One region of the Streptomyces thermoalcalitolerans genome, then DNA from elsewhere that is predicted to be linked to it. Evidence: riboswitches for the same ligand, from Rfam matches in the RefSeq annotation. Region 1 holds a riboswitch; each other region holds the start of a gene.
What was found. Region 1 has a riboswitch for cyclic di-AMP ahead of ABD224_RS23710 (NlpC/P60 family protein). Riboswitches for the same ligand answer to the same signal wherever they lie in the genome.
Positions count from the first base shown of each region.

Region 2: it holds a riboswitch for cyclic di-AMP, as region 1 does, so the genes downstream of both, ABD224_RS20990 (M23 family metallopeptidase) here and ABD224_RS23710 (NlpC/P60 family protein) in region 1, are expected to answer to the same signal.
Region 3: it holds a riboswitch for cyclic di-AMP, as region 1 does, so the genes downstream of both, ABD224_RS21225 (M23 family metallopeptidase) here and ABD224_RS23710 (NlpC/P60 family protein) in region 1, are expected to answer to the same signal.
Region 4: it holds a riboswitch for cyclic di-AMP, as region 1 does, so the genes downstream of both, ABD224_RS07040 (transglycosylase family protein) here and ABD224_RS23710 (NlpC/P60 family protein) in region 1, are expected to answer to the same signal.

Region 1 is NZ_BAAAHG010000051.1:35,069-39,272, reverse strand. It holds gene ABD224_RS23720 (AI-2E family transporter) at 1-911, opposite strand, end outside; gene ABD224_RS23715 (SOS response-associated peptidase) at 1,130-1,876, opposite strand; cyclic di-AMP (ydaO/yuaA leader) riboswitch at 2,004-2,176, shown strand; gene ABD224_RS23710 (NlpC/P60 family protein) at 2,186-4,198, shown strand.
Region 2 is NZ_BAAAHG010000039.1:55,860-60,063, forward strand. It holds gene ABD224_RS20980 (carboxymuconolactone decarboxylase family protein) at 1-127, shown strand, start outside; gene ABD224_RS20985 (SGNH/GDSL hydrolase family protein) at 327-1,112, opposite strand; gene ABD224_RS20990 (M23 family metallopeptidase) at 1,302-2,264, opposite strand; cyclic di-AMP (ydaO/yuaA leader) riboswitch at 2,269-2,423, opposite strand; gene ABD224_RS20995 (alpha-galactosidase) at 2,729-4,204, opposite strand, start outside.
Region 3 is NZ_BAAAHG010000040.1:38,696-42,899, forward strand. It holds gene ABD224_RS21210 (MMPL family transporter) at 1-138, shown strand, start outside; gene ABD224_RS21215 (dihydrofolate reductase family protein) at 599-1,750, shown strand; tRNA gene ABD224_RS21220 (tRNA-Met) at 1,816-1,889, shown strand; cyclic di-AMP (ydaO/yuaA leader) riboswitch at 2,150-2,305, shown strand; gene ABD224_RS21225 (M23 family metallopeptidase) at 2,315-3,349, shown strand; gene ABD224_RS21230 (PrsW family intramembrane metalloprotease) at 3,548-4,204, opposite strand, start outside.
Region 4 is NZ_BAAAHG010000007.1:113,168-117,371, forward strand. It holds gene eno (phosphopyruvate hydratase) at 1-757, opposite strand, end outside; gene ABD224_RS07040 (transglycosylase family protein) at 1,027-1,776, opposite strand; cyclic di-AMP (ydaO/yuaA leader) riboswitch at 1,781-1,963, opposite strand; gene ABD224_RS07045 (transglycosylase family protein) at 2,221-3,099, opposite strand; gene ABD224_RS07050 (cytochrome P450 family protein) at 3,366-4,204, opposite strand, start outside.

The sequences.
Region 1 (4,204 bases):
ACGCCGAGCGCGACCGGTGACCCCACCAGCGGCACGAACGCGGCGAAGAACTCCAGCAGCGTCAGCGGCAGCGCGAGCGGGACGCGCAGCACCAGCAGAGCGACACCGACGAGGACGGCGTTGACGGCGGCCACGACGATGATGCCGCGGGTGTATCCGGAGAAGGCCCACCAGGCCGCCCGCCCCGCGCGGTCCCACACCGGCCGGGCCCCGCGGGGCAGCAGCTCGTCGCCGGCCCATCGCCAGAGTTCCTCCCCGGAGTGGATGAAGAAGACGGACAGGAAGAGGGCGAGGGCACCCGCCGTGACCAGTTCCACGAGCCGGCCGAGCCCGCTCAGGAGCGTGTCGAGCAGGCCGGCACGGTGGGTTGACAGATAGGACAGGGCCTGTTTCCACAGGTCGGTGAGTGTGCCCGGGCTGATCCGGAACGGCGGGCGCTCGAGCCATTGCTCGATCCGGTGGACGCCGCCGCCGAACTCGCCCGCCAGCTTCGCCCACTGCCCCGCCACCGTGTTGCCCACGAGGGCGAGAAGAGCGAGCAGGACGAGCAGGCTGCCGACCAGGGCCACGGCGACGCTGAGCGGCCGTGGCAGAAAGCGGTGCAGCAGGTCGGCCGCAGGGCGCAGGACCGCGGTGACGACCAGGGCCAGGAAGACGGCCACGGCGATGAGCTGGAAGCGGCCGAGGACGGTGAAGGCGCCGTAGACGACGATGCCGACGAGGATGATCCGCCAGGCGTAGGCGGCGGCGATGCGCAGCCAGGGGACCGTGCGCTCCGCCTTCGTGGCGGCGGGAGCGGGCCGGGCGCGCGGCGGGAGGCGTACGGAGTACGCCGGGCGGCTGCCCAGCACGGTGCCGCCCGCCCGGCGCCTGCGGCCCCGCTCGGGCACCGGACCGCCCGCATCCGCCACCGTGCCTCCCGTTGTTGACCGGCCGTCACCTCCGGACCGTCCTCACGCCGCCTGTGACGGTCGCGTCCAGAGCACGGTAAGGGCCGAGGGGGCGGGGACGCGGGTGCGGTTCGTCCGGTCGGGCGGTCGTCGGGGCATCGGGGGGAACGGATGCCCGTCCGGCGTACGGCGTCGCGCGAGGCGGGCCGGCACCGGTGGCCGACCGGTGGGCCGGCCGGTCACGGCGGGGGCTCCTCCAGCAGGGCGGGGCCCTTGTTGCGCACATTGTTGACGGCCGGGGAGACGGGCCGGGCTCCGAGGTGCCCGCCCGCCGGAGGGCTCAGCAGTTCCCGCAGCTCGTCGGGGTCCTGGTGACGGGGGTCGAGCCAGGCGTCGTAGTGCTCGGGATCGAGGGCGAGCGGCATGCGGGGGTGGATGCGGCCGGCGGCATCGGTGGCCTCGGTGGTGATGATGGTGCAGGTCGTCAGCCAGGCGGCGGGGTCGTCGTCCCGCTCCACCTCCGGGTCCCGCCAGTATTCGTACAGTCCGGCGAGCGCCATCAGCCGGCCGTCCTCGGGGCTGATGTAGTAGGGCTGCTTGCGGGTTTTGCCGGTTGTCCCGGACGGGACCTGCTGCCATTCGTAGAAGCCGTCGGCGGGCAGCAGGCAGCGGCGCCGGGCGAAGGCGCGGCGGAAGGCGGGCTTCTCGTGCACGGTCTCGGCCCGCGCGTTGATCAGCCGGGCGCCGATCCGCACGTCCTTCGCCCAGGGCGGGACCAGACCCCAGCGCAGCGGCCGCAGCTCCCTGCGCACGGAGGCGGCCTCCTCGCGGCTCTCCCGCGGGGCGCGTTCCAGTACGGCCCACACCCGGTTGGTCGGGGCGATGTTCCAGCTGGGCTCCAGTGCCTCCTCCGGACTCCACTCGGTGACCCCGAAGTGCCGGACCAGGTCCTCGGGGCTGCGGGTGGAGACGTAACGACCGCACATGGCCCTATCCAAGAAAGATCACATTTACGTATCGGACATATCGCACTTCAATCTTCACATGAGGCACACACGTTCGCTAAGTTGACGTCCAGGCCGCACGATTGCCTCCGGCGAGTCCCGTCGGATCGTGCGACCTCCGCCGAGTCCGGTACGCCCCACGGCATCCGGAGCCGGGGACCCGATCGGCATCGGGGTGAATCGGCTTCCCCGTCCCTTCGGACAGGAGCCGCGGGGCACGCCTTCCCAGAACATCCGCCCGAACCCGGCAGCTGACTCGGCGGGCGGCCTATGGTAAGGAGTGCGTCTTCCTTGGCGCCGGAACGACCGAGCGACGACAAACCCAGTCCCGCCGAGGTGCAGCAGCGGCTCAACAGCCTCTACGACCAGGCGGAGAGGGCCACGGGGAACCTCAATGCCACCCGCGTGATGAGCCAGAAGCAGCGTGCGCGGGGTGGTTCGGGGTCGCGGGGCGGTTCCCCGGAATCCGACCCGGCCCTCGAGCAGTTGACCAAGCGGTGGTTCGACGTGGCGCGCGCCCAGTTCGGCCCGATCGTTCCGGCGGCCCTGCCGCCCGACCGTATGCCGAGCCGCGCCGACTCCCGTACCGGAACGCCCGGCAAGCGTGCGGCGGACGCCCTGAAGGGACGGGGCCTGGAGGGCGGGTCGTCCCGGCTGGAGCTGACCGCAGGTCCGGCGCAGGCCGGGCCGGCACCCGCGCTCCCTGCCACCGCATCGGCCGCGCCGGCAGGGGAGTTGCCCATGGCGGCACCTGCCACCCCACCGGCCGCCCCCCTCGGGGAGCTGACCAGCCGGCCCATGCAGCCTCCCTCCACCGGAGCGGCGGACGCCCCCACCACCGGCACCATGGATCCTCAGTCCACTGGTTCCGTGCAGGCCCTCACCAGCCGGTCCATGCAGCCTCCGTCCACCGGTGCCACGGACACCTCCACCACCGGCTCCATGGGCGTCCTGCCCACCGGCACCATGGACCCCCAGACCACCGGCTCCATGCAAGCCCCCACCACCGGCACCATGGATCCTCAGTCCACTGGTTCCGTGCAGGCCCTCACCAGCCGGTCCATGCAGCCTCCCTCCACCGGAGCGGCGGACGCCCCCACCACCGGCACCATGGATCCTCAGTCCACTGGCTCCATGCAGGCCCTCACCAGCCGGTCCATGCAGCCTCCGTCCACCGGTGCCACGGACACCTCCACCACCGGCACCATGGGCGTCCTGCCCACCGGCACCATGGACCCCCAGACCACCGGCTCCATGCAAGCCCTCACCACCGGCACCATGGACCCCCAGACCACCGGCTCCATGCAAGCCCTCACCAGCCGGTCCATGCAACCCCCGTCCACCGGTTCCACGAACCCCCTGCCCACCAGCGGCATGGAACCCACCACAGGGATCGTCGAGGCACTGCCCCCTCGATCCACCGAACCCCAACCCACCGGCTCCATGGGCGTCCTGCCCACCGGCACCATGGACCCCCAGACCACCGGCTCCATGCAGGCCCTCACCAGCCGGTCCATGCAGCCGCAGTCCACCGGTTCCACGGGCGTCCTGCCCACCGGGCCGATCGAACCGCCGGCCGCCGGTCCTGCGCAGCCCGCTCCCGCTGCCGGGTCCGCGATGACGCCCCCGCCTGCGGCCGGGGCGCAGCCGCAGGCCCCCGGCACACCGCGCGCCTCGGTGGCCGGCCGTCGGCAGCCGGTGCAGAGGGCGTCCAAGGGCCAGTGGCAGACCAAGCTCACCCAGGCCCGCGAACTGCTGTCCCAGCAAGCCGCTCAGCAGGGAGCGGCACAGTGGCAGCAGCGCTCCACCGGGATGTTCGACACCACCCCGCCCCTGGACGGGAACTCGCTCTTCGACGCCAGTCAGGCCGCCGGCCAGGGAGCGGCCGGGGACACCGCGTCCGGCTCTCCCGGCGCCGCCGAGGCATCGGCCTCGGCCTCCTACGAGCGGAAGGGCGCCAAGGCGCTCGAGTTCGCCCGTGCGCAGATCGGCAAGCCGTGCGTATGGGGGGCGACCGGGCCGGACTCGTACGACTGCTCGAGCCTCATCCAGGCCGCCTGGCGGACCGCAGGGGTGGAACTCCCCCGCACAGCCACCGAGCAGGCCGGCTTCGGCACGCCGATCGAACTCGCCGACCTCCGGCCCGGAGACCTGATCTTCTTCTACAAGGAGGTCAACCACGTCGGTCTTTACGCCGGCGACAGCAAGATGGTCCATGCCCCGAGCCCGGGCGCGTCGATACGCGAGGAGTCGATCTTCTTCGCCGGCCCGCAGGCCATCCACAGTGCGGTGCGGCCCGCCTGAGCCCCT
Region 2 (4,204 bases), on a different contig from region 1:
ACTGGAGAATCTGCGCTCGCGCATCAACTCCTCCCTCGGCCTGACCAGTCAGGGCTTCAAGGATGCGTGCGAGGTGCCGGGAGCCGTACCGGGCGCGAATGCGAACGGGGTTGCCGTGCGGGAGTGACGCGTGAGGCCGGGTCTCGTCCCACCCTGGTGAAGCGGCGGCCGTGGCGAGGTCGTCGTGGGGCGAGACCGCCGTGACAGGGACAGGGAGTGCGTGAAAGGGGTGCGGCATGTTCTCCCGCGCTCGGCCCGGCGCCGGGCGGGCGAGGTGCTCGTCCGGGAACCGGGCCGGGCGCGGGAGACGCCGGACGCGGCGGCCGTCAGGCCACCGCCGCGATCCGCATTTTGATCTCCTCCGGCGACAGGGTGCCCTTGGGCTTCACATGGTCGCCCGAGGACTCGCCGCGCAGCCGGCGGCCGATCCACGGCACCAGGTACTCGCGCGCCCAGTGCACGTCGTCGCGGCGGATCTCCAGCGTGCCGCGCGGCGGCATCGGAGGCCAGGGCTGTTCGGGGTCGGCCGGGACGTCGATGCCGAGGACCTGGCCGGCGCGCAGTGCCACGCGCGTGTGTCCCTCGGGTGAGAGGTGCAGGCGGTCGTCGTCCCAGGCACGGCGGTCCTGGACGCTCTTCAGCGACCACAGGTCGAGCACCGGGCAGCCGTAGCGGTCGGCGATGGCCCGCACATGCCCGTTGTAGGTGGCGATCTTGCCGCGCAGGTGCTTGAGCAGGGGCACGCCCCGGGTGTCGAAGCCGGTGGTCACCATCACGGTGCCCGCGGCGGCGGTGAGCCGGGCGACGGCCTTCTCGAAGCGCTCGGCCACGTCGTCCGGGTCGCCGCCGGGACGGATGAGGTCGTTGCCGCCCGCGCAGAACGAGACCAGGTCGGGGGCGAGTTCGATGGCCTTCGGGACCTGCTCCTCCACGATCTGGTCGAGCAGCTTTCCCCGTACGGCGAGGTTGGTGTACTGGAAGTCGCCCTCAGGCCGCCGATCGGCGAGCAGTACGGCAAACCGGTCGGCCCAGCCGACGAACGCACCGTCGGGGCCGGGGTCGCCGACGCCTTCGGTGAAGCTGTCCCCCACTGCCACGTACGACCCGATCACTGGTCTGTTGTCGCTCTTCGAATCGTCTGCCATATCAGCCCATGATTCACCTTCGAATGTGACCTACGCGACCGTAGGCAGAGGTTGACGGACGGTGAGATTAGCCACGGCACGTCCGTCGGTCACCCCTGGAACGGGCCGGCCGTCAAAGGTGACGGCCGGCCTCGGCCAAGGGGAGGGCGGCGGCCGTCAGCCCAGGGTGGCGCCGCGCGCGCGGAGGTAGGCGACCGGGTCGATGTCCGAGCCGTAGTTCGGCGTGGTACGGATCTCGAAGTGCAGGTGCGGGCCGGTCACATTGCCGGTGGCGCCGGACAGGCCGACCCGCTGCCCCGTGCTCACGCTCTGGCCGGCCGAGACGGAGATCGACGACAGGTGGGCGTACTGGGCGTAGTGGCCGTCGTTCAGCCTGATGACGACCTGGTTGCCGTAGGCGCCGCCCCAGCCCGCGGAGACGACCGTGCCGGCACCGACGGCCCGGACCGGGGTGCCGGTCGGGACGGCGAAGTCGACACCGGTGTGGTAGCCGCTGGACCACCTGCCGCCGGCCACGCGGTAGCCGGTGCCGACTCCCTTGCCGGCCACCGGGAAGGTGAAGCCGGTGGAGACCCTCTCCGCGGTCTGGGGGGCCTGCTGCGCCTTCGGGGCCGAGGACAGCTCGGAGGCGGACTTGGAGGTGAGCTTGAAGGAGGGCGCGGCGGACGGCTTGGAGGACGGCGTGGAGGAGCCGCCGGACGCCGAGGACGTGGGCGCCTTGGCGGTGCCGGCCGACGCGGCCCTGCCGTCGAGGACGAGCTTCAGGCCCGGGTGGATCAGCGACGGGTTGTCACCGACGGCCTGGCGGTTGTCCGCGTAGAGCTTCTGCCAGCCGCCGCGGATGCCGTGCTCGTCGGCGATCGTGGAGAGGCAGTCGCCGGTCCGGACGGTGTAGATCCGTACGCCCGTGCTCTCGGCGGCGGTGTTCTTCCCGGTCACCGGCTTGGCCGCCGGCACGGCCTGCACGGCCTTTTCCGCCGCGGAGTGCGCGGGGGCCGCGTGCGCGCCCGTCGCCGAGACGAGCGGGAGGGCGAAGGCGGCGCCACCGGTTCCGGCGGCGAGGAGGGAGCGCGTGAGACGACGGGTCTTCGGACGACGGTGCTTACCCTTCGCGGGCATGGGGCATTCCTCTCCGGCGCCTGCGAGGTGAGCTGTCGGGTTCGGGCTGGAGCTGCCCGGCCGCACAACGCGGCTTCACCCCGAGCCTGTTCCGGAGAACCGGACCAGGCGGTGAATCGTGGGTCCCCCGCTCCTGCCGTGCACGGGTGGGTGTGCGGGTCCCCGGACGGCGGCAGGACTCGGCGTCCGTCCGGATCGGTGTGGACCGTAGGCGACCGGCACGCACAGGGACAAGCAGATGATCCCCTTTTCCTCGCCTTTCGCATGATCCATCACGGGGACCGGCCATCACACCGCGTGAATTCGATCTTCTGTCCGCCCCTCAAACCGCTGGATGCACAACGGGATTACGTGGACACGGCAAGAAACGCACCGTCACCACTGTGAAACGTGTCACGCGAGCGGCTTCAGCAGGCCTTATTTAGGGGCAAGTTCACCGTAAATGCGCAATTCAGACAGAAGGGTTAGACGCGACAGAGACGGATGACTGTCGCATCGACATCGCCCCGTAGCCCGGTGCGCATCCCGTGGTGCAGCAGCACGGCCCCCCGGTGCACCTCCCCGGTCTCCCGGCAGACGTACGACGCCGCCGGGTCGAGGCCGCGCAGCCGCAGCGGGGGCGGAGGCTCGCCGTAGTGCTGTGCCTGGAGCCAGGCGAGGACGACGGTCTCGTCCCCGAGGACGTACTGCACCGCGCTCAGCCCGCCGTGCGGGGGCCGCAGCCGGTACAGGTCGCCGCGCTGGACCACGGGCCGGATCTCCTTGTAGAGGGCGATCCAGTCCCGCGCCTCGGCCAGTTCCTCCTCCGTCCACCGGCTGAGGTCGCCGCCCACCCCGAGCACCCCGGCCATGGCGCTCACGAACCGGAAGCGCAGCCCGCTGACGCGTCCCGACAGGACGTTCGGGCTGTCGGTGACCCAGGCGGCCATGACCCGTGCGGGGTGGAGATGACTGAAGCCGTGCTGGATGGCGAGCCGGTCGAGCGGATCGGTGTTGTCGGAGGTCCACACCTGGTCCGTACGGGACAGGATGCCGAGATCGACCCGGCCGCCGCCGCCCGAGCAGGACTCGAAGGCCACCCCCGGGTGCGCGGCCCGCAACCGGTCCAGCAGGGCGTACAGCGCGCGCACATGGTCGACCCACAGGCGCTGCGGGTACGGGTCCCCGGGCCAGCCCGCGTCGGTGAAGCAGCGGTTGAAGTCCCACTTCACATAGTCGATCGGGGTGCCCGAGAGCAGTCCGTGGAGCTGTTCCCACAGGTACTCCTGGACATCCTCGCGCGCGAGGTTGAGCACCAGCTGATGGCGGAACTCCGTCCGCCTGCGTCCCGGTTGGTACTGCACCCAGTCGGGGTGCGCGCGGTACAGGTCGCTGTCGGGGCTGACCATCTCCGGTTCGACCCAGATGCCGAACTGCATCCCGAGGCCGTGCACATGGTCGGCGAGCGGCTTCAGACCGCCGGGGAACCGGTCGGGGTTGGGCCACCAGTCGCCGAGTCCGGCGCGGTCGCCGGTGCGGGCGCCGAACCAGCCGTCGTCGACCACGAACAGCTCCACACCGATCTCCGCCGCCCGCCGCGCCAGCTCCCGCTGCCGTTCCTCGCTGATGTCGAACCCCGTGGCCTCCCAGGAGTTGTAGAGCACCGGCCGGTCCCGGTCCGCGTCCGGGACGACGTACGTCCGCTGGTAGGCGTGCCAGGCGCGGCTCGCGCCGCCGTGGCCGCCGTCGCTCCACAGCCCGGCGAAGACGGGGGTGGTGTACGACTCCCCGGGCCGGAGCATCAGCAGCCCCGAGTCGTCGTGTCCGGCGCCCCCGGTGATCTGCACGCGCGCGTGGGGGAGCTGGGCGACGGCGATCCGCCACGACCCGGACCAGCCCAGCGCGCAGCTGTAGACCTCGCCGTGCTCCTCGGTGGCGTCGGTGTCGAGGGCGACCCAGGG
Region 3 (4,204 bases), on a different contig from region 1:
CTGGCCGTCCTGGTCGACGCCACGCTGGTGCGCGGCATCCTGGTGCCGGCGGTCATGAAGCTGTGCGGGCGGGCGAACTGGTGGGCGCCGGCACCGCTGCGGCGCCTGCACGCCAAGGCCGGCCTGCGCGACGGCTGACCCACCCCGGCCCCGGCGCCCTGCACGTAAACGGCTCCCTCCCTTGCCCGCCGGCGGGGGAGGGCCGTGGCGCACCCCCGCCACCCGATTCGGCTACCTCCTGATACCGGTGACCCTCGCTGCCTGGTTCCGTCCGCACCCCCGCTCCCGGGCACTCGCGCCGCGCACCCGCTCCCGGGGTGCGATGCCATGGACCGGTCGCGCCGGGCGCGGAGCGCGCCGGGCGGCCGGCGCCGGTGCCGGCGCAGATGGTGTTGTGCGGCGGCGCTCGCCGGACCCGTAGCGTCGGGCCCGGGACGCGGGGGTGCGTGAGGACGTACGCCCCGGTGCCGTCCGCCCCGGCGTCGGCGCCGCGTACGGCCGTACGTCGTCCGGGAGCTTCCCGGAGGCGTTCGGGGCTGGCGCAGACTGGGAGCGGGCCAGCCGGCCCCGAGACCGTCCGCCCAGAGAGAGTGCGTCCATGCCCCACCCGTACGTCCTGCTGTCCGCCGCCGTCTCCCTCGACGGGTATCTGGACGACACCGGCCCCGAGCGGCTGCTGCTGTCCAGCCCCGCCGACTTCGACCGGGTCGACGAGGTACGGGCGTCCGTGGACGCGATTCTCGTCGGCGCCGGGACGATCCGGGCCGACAACCCGCGGCTGCTGGTGAACTCGCCGCAGCGGCGGGCGGCCCGGGTGGCCGCCGGGCGGGCGGAGTACCCGCTGAAGGTCGCGGTCAGCGCGTCCGGGGAGCTCGACCCGCGGGCGCGCTTCTGGCACACGGGCGGCGAGAAGGTGCTCTGCACGACCGACGAGGGAGCGCGGCGGGCACGGAAGGCGGGCATCGCCGCCGACGTGGTGTCCCTGGGCACCGCGCTCGACTGGGGCGCGCTGCTCGAGCACCTGCACGATGTGCGCGGGGTGCGCCGGCTCATGGTGGAGGGCGGCGGGACCGTCCACACGCAGCTGCTCCAGCAGGAGCTCGCCGACGAGATGCAGCTCGTGCTCGCCCCGCTGTTCGTGGGCGATCCCAGGGCGCCGCGGCTGTTCGGGCCCGGGGCCTACCAGGGCGGGCGGCTGCGGCTGGTGGAGACACGGGCCATCGAGGACGTCGTCCTCATGCGCTACGAGCCGACCGCGCCCGGCACGGCGGACCGTGTCGTACCGGCGGACCGGCACTGGCTGCGGCTCGCGTGCGAGCTGGCCGCGCAGTGCCCGCCGTCGCGGACCGCGTTCAGCGTGGGCGCGGTGGTGGTCGCCGCCGACGGGACCGAACTCGCCCGCGGACACTCACGGGAGGCCGGCGACCCGGCCGCGCACGCGGAGGAGGCGGCGCTGGCCAAGGTCGATCCGGCGGATCCGCGGCTGGCCGGCGCCACGGTGTACAGCAGTCTGGAGCCATGCGCCCGCCGCTCCTCCCGGCCGCGTCCGTGCGCCCGGCTGATTCTGGACGCGGGGGTACGGCGGGTGGTCACGGCCTGGCGGGAACCGGACACGTTCGTCGAGGACGCCGACGGGGCCGGGGTGCTGACGGCCGGAGGCGTGAAGGTCGTCGTGGTGCCGGAGTTCGAGGAGGCGGCCAAGGGGCCGAACCGGCATCTGCTGGGCCGAGAGGGAGTTGAGGAGGGCTGAGGAGGGCCCGGGGGGAATACGTGCGCACACTGTCCCGCGCATGTCGTACACTGGAGGTGCACCGACGCGGGGTGGAGCAGCTCGGTAGCTCGCTGGGCTCATAACCCAGAGGTCGCAGGTTCAAATCCTGTCCCCGCTACTGAAGGTTCAGGGCCGGAACTCCCTCGAGGGGTTCCGGCCCCGAACGTTTCCCGGGTGTGCAGTAGGACACAGTGGCGCGTGGTTTTCCTGACATACGGCCGGTCCATGCGGTCAACTTGCCCCATTTTCCATATTCATGGGCCATAAGTTCTGGCCAAGAAGGCTGAACGATCAAGCCGAACGGCTTGGAATCGAGGCCTCGGTTCTATTAACGTCCGATAACGCAGAGCGCGGTCGTCCCAGCCGTCACAAGAGACGGCTCCGTGCGCGCCGAGTCCCGCAAGGGAGCCGGGGAACCAACAACTTGGGGTGAATCGAGCCCAACCACCGTGGAAGCACGGTCGGTTGACGCGCGTAGGAGACCTTCCCCTCCGAACCCGTCAGCTAACCCGGCAGGCGATGGAAGGAAAGGAGTGCGCCTTCGTGGCGTCCAACCGGCTGGCCCCAGAAGCCCCGTTCGTGTCGGACCGGCACGGCATCGAGACCTTCGGCTACGGCAGCCGGCGTGCCGACGAGGGACCGTGGGAGGAGTGGAACCCCACCGCGGAGTCCATCCGCCCGACGCGCGGCCGGCACCGCGTCGCCAAGCAGCGCGGCGGCGGACTCGCCCGCAGCTCCACGGTGCTCGGTGTCGGCGTCATCGCCGCCGTCGGCGCGGGCGGCATGGCCAGCGCCAACACCAACAAGCCGCCGGTGTCCATCTCGGTGCCCGACCTGCCCTCCGTGGGCTCGCTGTTCGAGGAGACCCCCGAGGCTCCCGCGGGCTCGCCGACCGCACTCAGCAGCGTCGGCGTGAGCACCGCCGACACCGCGCAGGGCACCGTCGACGCCGGTGAGGTGCTGCGCAACCGCATCATGGAGCAGGCCGAGCAGCAGCAGGCCCAGGTCGAGGCCAGGGCCCTCGCGCAGGCCGAGGCCGCTGCCGCGAAGAAGGCCCAGGAGGCCGAGGAGAAGGCGCGCAAGGAGGCCGCGGCCAAGGCCGCCGCCGAGAAGAAGAAGGCGGAGGAGGAGGCCGCGCGGAAGGCCGAGGAGGCGCGGCTGGCCGAGCTGGCCAAGCAGTACACGCTGCCGACCTCCTCGTACACGATCACCTCGTCCTTCGGTCAGGCCGGCTCCATGTGGTCCTCCGGCTACCACACCGGCGCCGACTTCGCCGCGCCCACCGGCACCCTGATCAAGGCGGTCCACAGCGGCACCATCACCGAGGCGGGCTGGGCCGGTTCCTACGGCTACCGCACGATCCTCACCCTCGACGACGGCACCGAGCTGTGGTTCTGCCACCAGTCGTCGATCAACGTCAGCGTCGGGCAGAAGGTCAACACGGGCGATGTCATCGGCCGTGTGGGCGCCACCGGCAACGTCACCGGGCCGCACCTGCACCTCGAGGTCCACCCGAACGGCCAGGCGGACGGGATCGACCCGATCGCGTGGCTGCGCAGCAAGGGCCTCAACCCCTGATCCGTCCGCTCGGCGGACGATCCCCTGACCGACACCGCCGCCCCCGCTCGGCGCACCACCGAGCGGGGGCGGCGGCGTGTGCGGGGTGAGCACCGGCGGACGGCTTCCTTCCGGCCGGGGACGGGATCAGCGCGCCGGTACGGACCGGTACGGACCTCGGCGCGACCTGCCCCGGATCGTCCGCGTCCTTCCGCGGTTCTACGGCTGTGTCCGGTACGGGTTGTACCAGGGAGGAGGTGCCACCGGGCCGTACGGCCCGTACCCGGAGGGCCACACGGGCGGCCGCACCGGCACCCCGTACACCCCGTGCATCCCGTGCACCGGCCAGGGCCGCGCGGCCACCGGCATCGTCATCCTGGCCGCCTGGTTCAGGGCGGGCTGCGCTGTCTCCCGCCTGCGCCACAGCTCGTGCAGCAGCTCCCGCTCCCGGAGGGCGAAGTCGGCACCGGCCCGCCCCCGGCGGCCCCGGTGCCGCAGGAACGCCAGCGCGGTGGCGTACCTCTCGTACTCGGTGACCGTCCGCGCCGCGGGCCTGCCGAAGTGGCGCCGGGCGTGGTTCCGGGCCAGCCGGCGGGCCCGCATGGAGCCCAGGGCGTGCGGTTCGGCCGGGGTGAGCCAGCCGGCGGCGACATACACGGGCAGCTCCTCGCGCACGGTTCTCAGCTTCCGCTGCCGGGCCCAGACGACCAGCCAGGTCAGCAGTCCGAACGCGGGCACCATGAAGGCGGCGTAGACCGCGAGGAAGCCGTAGGCGCCGAAGGACGCCGAGCCGTTCCACAGCGCGTGCATGCCCATGGCGAGCAGCAGCCCGGCCAGGGGCAGCAGGACGCGCCGCACCCGCCGGCGCTCCCCGGA
Region 4 (4,204 bases), on a different contig from region 1:
AGCCGTCCTTGTGGAACTCGGAGGCGGCGACGTCGAGGGCGAGGGCGATCTGCTCACCGGGGGTGTAGCCGGCCTCCTTGATCGCCTCGAGGATGAGGTCGAGGGCCTCGCGGTTGGAGCCGAGGTTCGGGGCGAAGCCGCCCTCGTCGCCGAGGCCGGTGGACAGGCCCTTGCTCTTCAGGACCTTCTTCAGGGTGTGGTAGACCTCGGCGCCCCAGCGCAGGGCCTCGGAGAAGGACTCCGCGCCGATCGGGGCGATCATGAACTCCTGGATGTCCACGTTGGAGTCGGCGTGCGAGCCGCCGTTCAGGATGTTCATCATCGGCACCGGCAGCAGGTGCGCGTTGGGGCCGCCCAGGTAGCGGAAGAGCGGCAGGTCGGACGCCTCGGCGGCGGCGTGCGCGACGGCAAGGGAGACTCCGAGGATGGCGTTGGCGCCCAGCGAGCCCTTGTTGTCGGTGGCGTCCAGGTCGAACATGGCCTGGTCGATCAGGCGCTGCTCGGTGGCGTCGTAGCCGACGAGCTCCGGGCCGATCTGCTCGATCACGGCGAGAACGGCCTTCTCGACACCCTTGCCCTGGTAGCGGTTGGGGTCGCCGTCGCGCAGCTCGATGGCCTCGAAGGCGCCGGTGGAGGCGCCGGACGGAACGGCGGCACGACCCGTGCTGCCGTCGTCGAGGCCGACCTCGACCTCGACCGTGGGGTTGCCTCGGGAGTCCAGGATTTCCCGGGCTACGACGACGTCGATGGACGGCACGAGCATCTCCTTCGTGGATATGACGCTTGAAGTGCGGGGCGTGTGGGTCTTTGCGCCTAGAGCCTATCCGTCCGGGGCCGCCGACCGGCCGACCGACCGTCCCTTGGACAGGCGGGGGCAGGCTGACGGTACCCTTTGTTTCCCTTCGGAACAAACAGGGGGACACACAGGGGGACGGAAACGAGCCCCGCCCCGGTGTGCACGGGGGACGACGCTCACCGGGGCGGGAGTCCGCGGGGACGGGGCCGGTCACCTCAGGTGCGGGCCGGTCACCTCAGGTGCAGCAGCTGGCCCGGGTAGATGAGGTCGGGGTCGTCGATGATGTCCTTGTTCAGCTCGAACAGCTTCGGCCAGCCGCCCCTGACGCCGTACCGCTCGGCGATGGCGCTGAGGGTGTCGCCGGGGACCACCTCGTACTCGCCGTCGCCCTTCTCGACCTTCTTGCCGGCCGGGGCGGTGACGGCCTTCTTCCGCGGGGCCTGCTTGTGAGGAGCCTGCTTGTGAGGAGCCTGCTTGTGCGGGGCCGGACGCGCCGCCGAGCGGTCGGCCCGCTGCTCGGCCGAGCGCTTGGTGGTGCCGCTCTTCGCGGAGCCGCCGGAGCCGCTGCCCTGGGAGCCGGCACCGGAAGAGGCGCCGCCGTTGTAGGGGGTGCGGGAGAGCACCTTGCCGCAGACCGGCCAGGCGCCCTTGCCCTGGACCGCGAGGACCTTCTCGGCGACGGCCATCTGCTGCTCCTTGGTGGCCAGGTCGGCGCGCGGGGCGTAGGCGGTGCCGCCGAACGCGGCCCAGGTGGAGGCGGCGAACTGCAGGCCGCCGTAGTAGCCGTTGCCGGTGTTGATGGACCAGTTGCCGCCGGACTCGCACCGGGCGACCGCCTCCCACTCGGAGGCGGTGGCGGCGGAGGCGTTGCCGGAGGCCAGCAGCGGCGCGGCGACGGCGGCGCCGGTGACGCCGGCGAGCCTGACGGCACGGGTGGGCCTGGACGGGCGACGGTGTCTGCCCTTGCCGGAGAACAGCATGACGGGATCCCCTCACCGACGCCTGCGAGGTGAGCTGTCGGGTTCGGGCCGGTTGGGTTGCCCGGCCGTGCTTCCCGCACAAGGCACGGCTTGCGCAGGGCACGGCTTCACCCCAAGCCGCTCCGTCAACAGTCCGCAGCGGCACTTACCTTGGGTCCCCCGCTCCTGCCCGCGGCGCTTGACGCGACGACCGTTCCCGGGCTGCCGGCGGCAGGATTCGGCGTTCGCGGCAGCCGGGGCTCGCGGTGGCGAGCGGTCATGACCGTAGACACGCGTTCTGCCGAATTCAAAGACGATCGGGGCTTGTGAGACTCATCCCACACTTTCACCGAAAAAGACATTCGACGAAAGTGCGGGCATGAACTCCTGCCCCTTTCAGGAGGTTTCGACAGGGATGTCCGGGATCTGACCGACGGTGAGGCCGGGCAGGCCGGCGCCGGCCGTCTACCGGCTCGCGCCGTACGGCACGCCCCAGCCGCCCTGGAGGCCGTAGTAGTCGGCGTTGGACTCGGGGGAGGAGCCGTAGTGGCCGGCAGTGGAGGGGGCGGCCGAGTTGGTGCGCACATCGTTGCCGCCGCCCGAGGCGGAGCCGCCGGCGTCGAGCGTGCCGGTGTCGACCAGTGCCGAATCGCCCTCGACGTACACGGGGCCGCCCGCGTAGCCCAATTCGGGAGCAATGGGAGGAAGGAAGCTGGGAAGTGCGGGAATGACCACCTTCTCCTCGGGCGAGGCCTCGGGCCCGGCCGGCTCCTTCTCCGTGCCGGACGGGGAGGCCGAGGAGGACGGCTGTGCCGGAGTCGCGCTCGGCGAGTTCGCCGGCTCGGGCGTAGTGGAGGGCGAAGCAGACGGAGTGGACGAATCAGGCGAGCTGGACGACTCGGGCGAATCACTCGCCCCCTGCGCGGGGTTGGACAGGCCGAGACCGCCCGACAGGGCGGGGGCGGGCGTTTCGGGCGAGGCGGAGGATCCGGACGTACCGTTCCCCACACCGGTGTCGACGTTCGCCGCGGCGGACTCCTTGACGAGCCCGGAGGCCGGCCCGCAGTTCGGCCAGGCCTCGGGGCCCCGGTCGGCGAGTATCTTCTCGGCCACGGCTATCTGCTGGGACCGGCTGGCCTGGTCGGCGCTCGGGGCGTAGTCGAGGCCGCCGTACTTCTCCCAGTCCTCCTGCGTGAACTGCAGCCCGCCGTAGTAGCCGTTGCCGCTGTTGGCGCTCCAGGAGCCGCCGCTCTCGCACTCCGCCACCTTGTCCCACGTGGTACCGTCCGCCGCGCTGGCGCCGGAGGCACCCATCAGCGGGATGGCGATGGCGGACCCGGTCACTCCGGCGGCGACGAGAAAAGCCGGAGCCTGACGGGGGCGACGATGACGACCATTCCCGGAGAGCATACGGAGCCCTTTCAACCGACAGCAGCGATCCCGAGGCGGCTCACCCGGCCGAGTGACCGCGACGTTGATGGGTGAAGGTAGCGGGTGTCGATCACTTGTCACAAGTCAATGCCGCGCAGATCACATGCAGATCACATAGTTGAGCACACGTCATCTTTGCGTGCGCCATGAGCGCGGTCACGCGGCCGGGGAGACCGTGATCACGGCCTCTTGTCCGCCTCTGTCCGGACGTGGGGGCGCGGAGTGAACCGCACGGGCAAGGTCCGCAGCCCTCGCATGATGAGCCCGCCGCGCCAGCGCACATCGCTTGGTTCCGCGTCGAGTTGAAGATCCGGGAGGCGGTTGAACAGGGTGGCGAGGGCGGTCCGGCCCTCCAGGCGGGCGAGCGGGGCGCCGAGGCAGTAGTGGATGCCGTGCCCGTACCCGAGGTGTTGATTGTCACGTCGGCCGAGGTCGAGGACATCGGGGTCGGTGAAGCGCTCCGGGTCCCGGTCGGCGGCGGCGAGGACGACGAGGACCGGGTCGCCGGGGGCGATCTCCTGCCCGCCGATGGTGAGCGGCCGGGTGGCGAAGCGCCAGGTGGCCATCTCCACGGGGCCGTCGTAACGCAGGAGTTCCTCCACCGCCGTCTCCAGCAGGTCCGTCTCCTGCCGGGCGAGGGAGGCCTGCAGCCGGTCGCGCTGCTCGGGGTGGGTGAGCAGGGCGTAGGTGCCGTTGCCGATGAGGTTGACGGTGGTCTCGAAGCCGGCGAAGAGAAGGATGAAGGCCATGGCGGCGGCCTCCTTCTCGGTGAGGTGCTCCCCGTGGTCGGAGGCGCGGATGAGACCGGAGATGAGGTCCTCGCCGGGGGCGGGTTCGGGAGGCAGCGCCTGGCGCTTGCGGTGGATGAGGTCGGCGAGATAGCCGCGCATCATCTGCACCGAGCGGGCCACTCCCCCGCGGGGCCCCTTTCCGTGCCGGATCATCATGCCCGCCCAGTCACGGAAGTCGTCCTGGTCCTCGCGCGGGACGCCGAGCATGTCGCAGATGGCGTAGATGG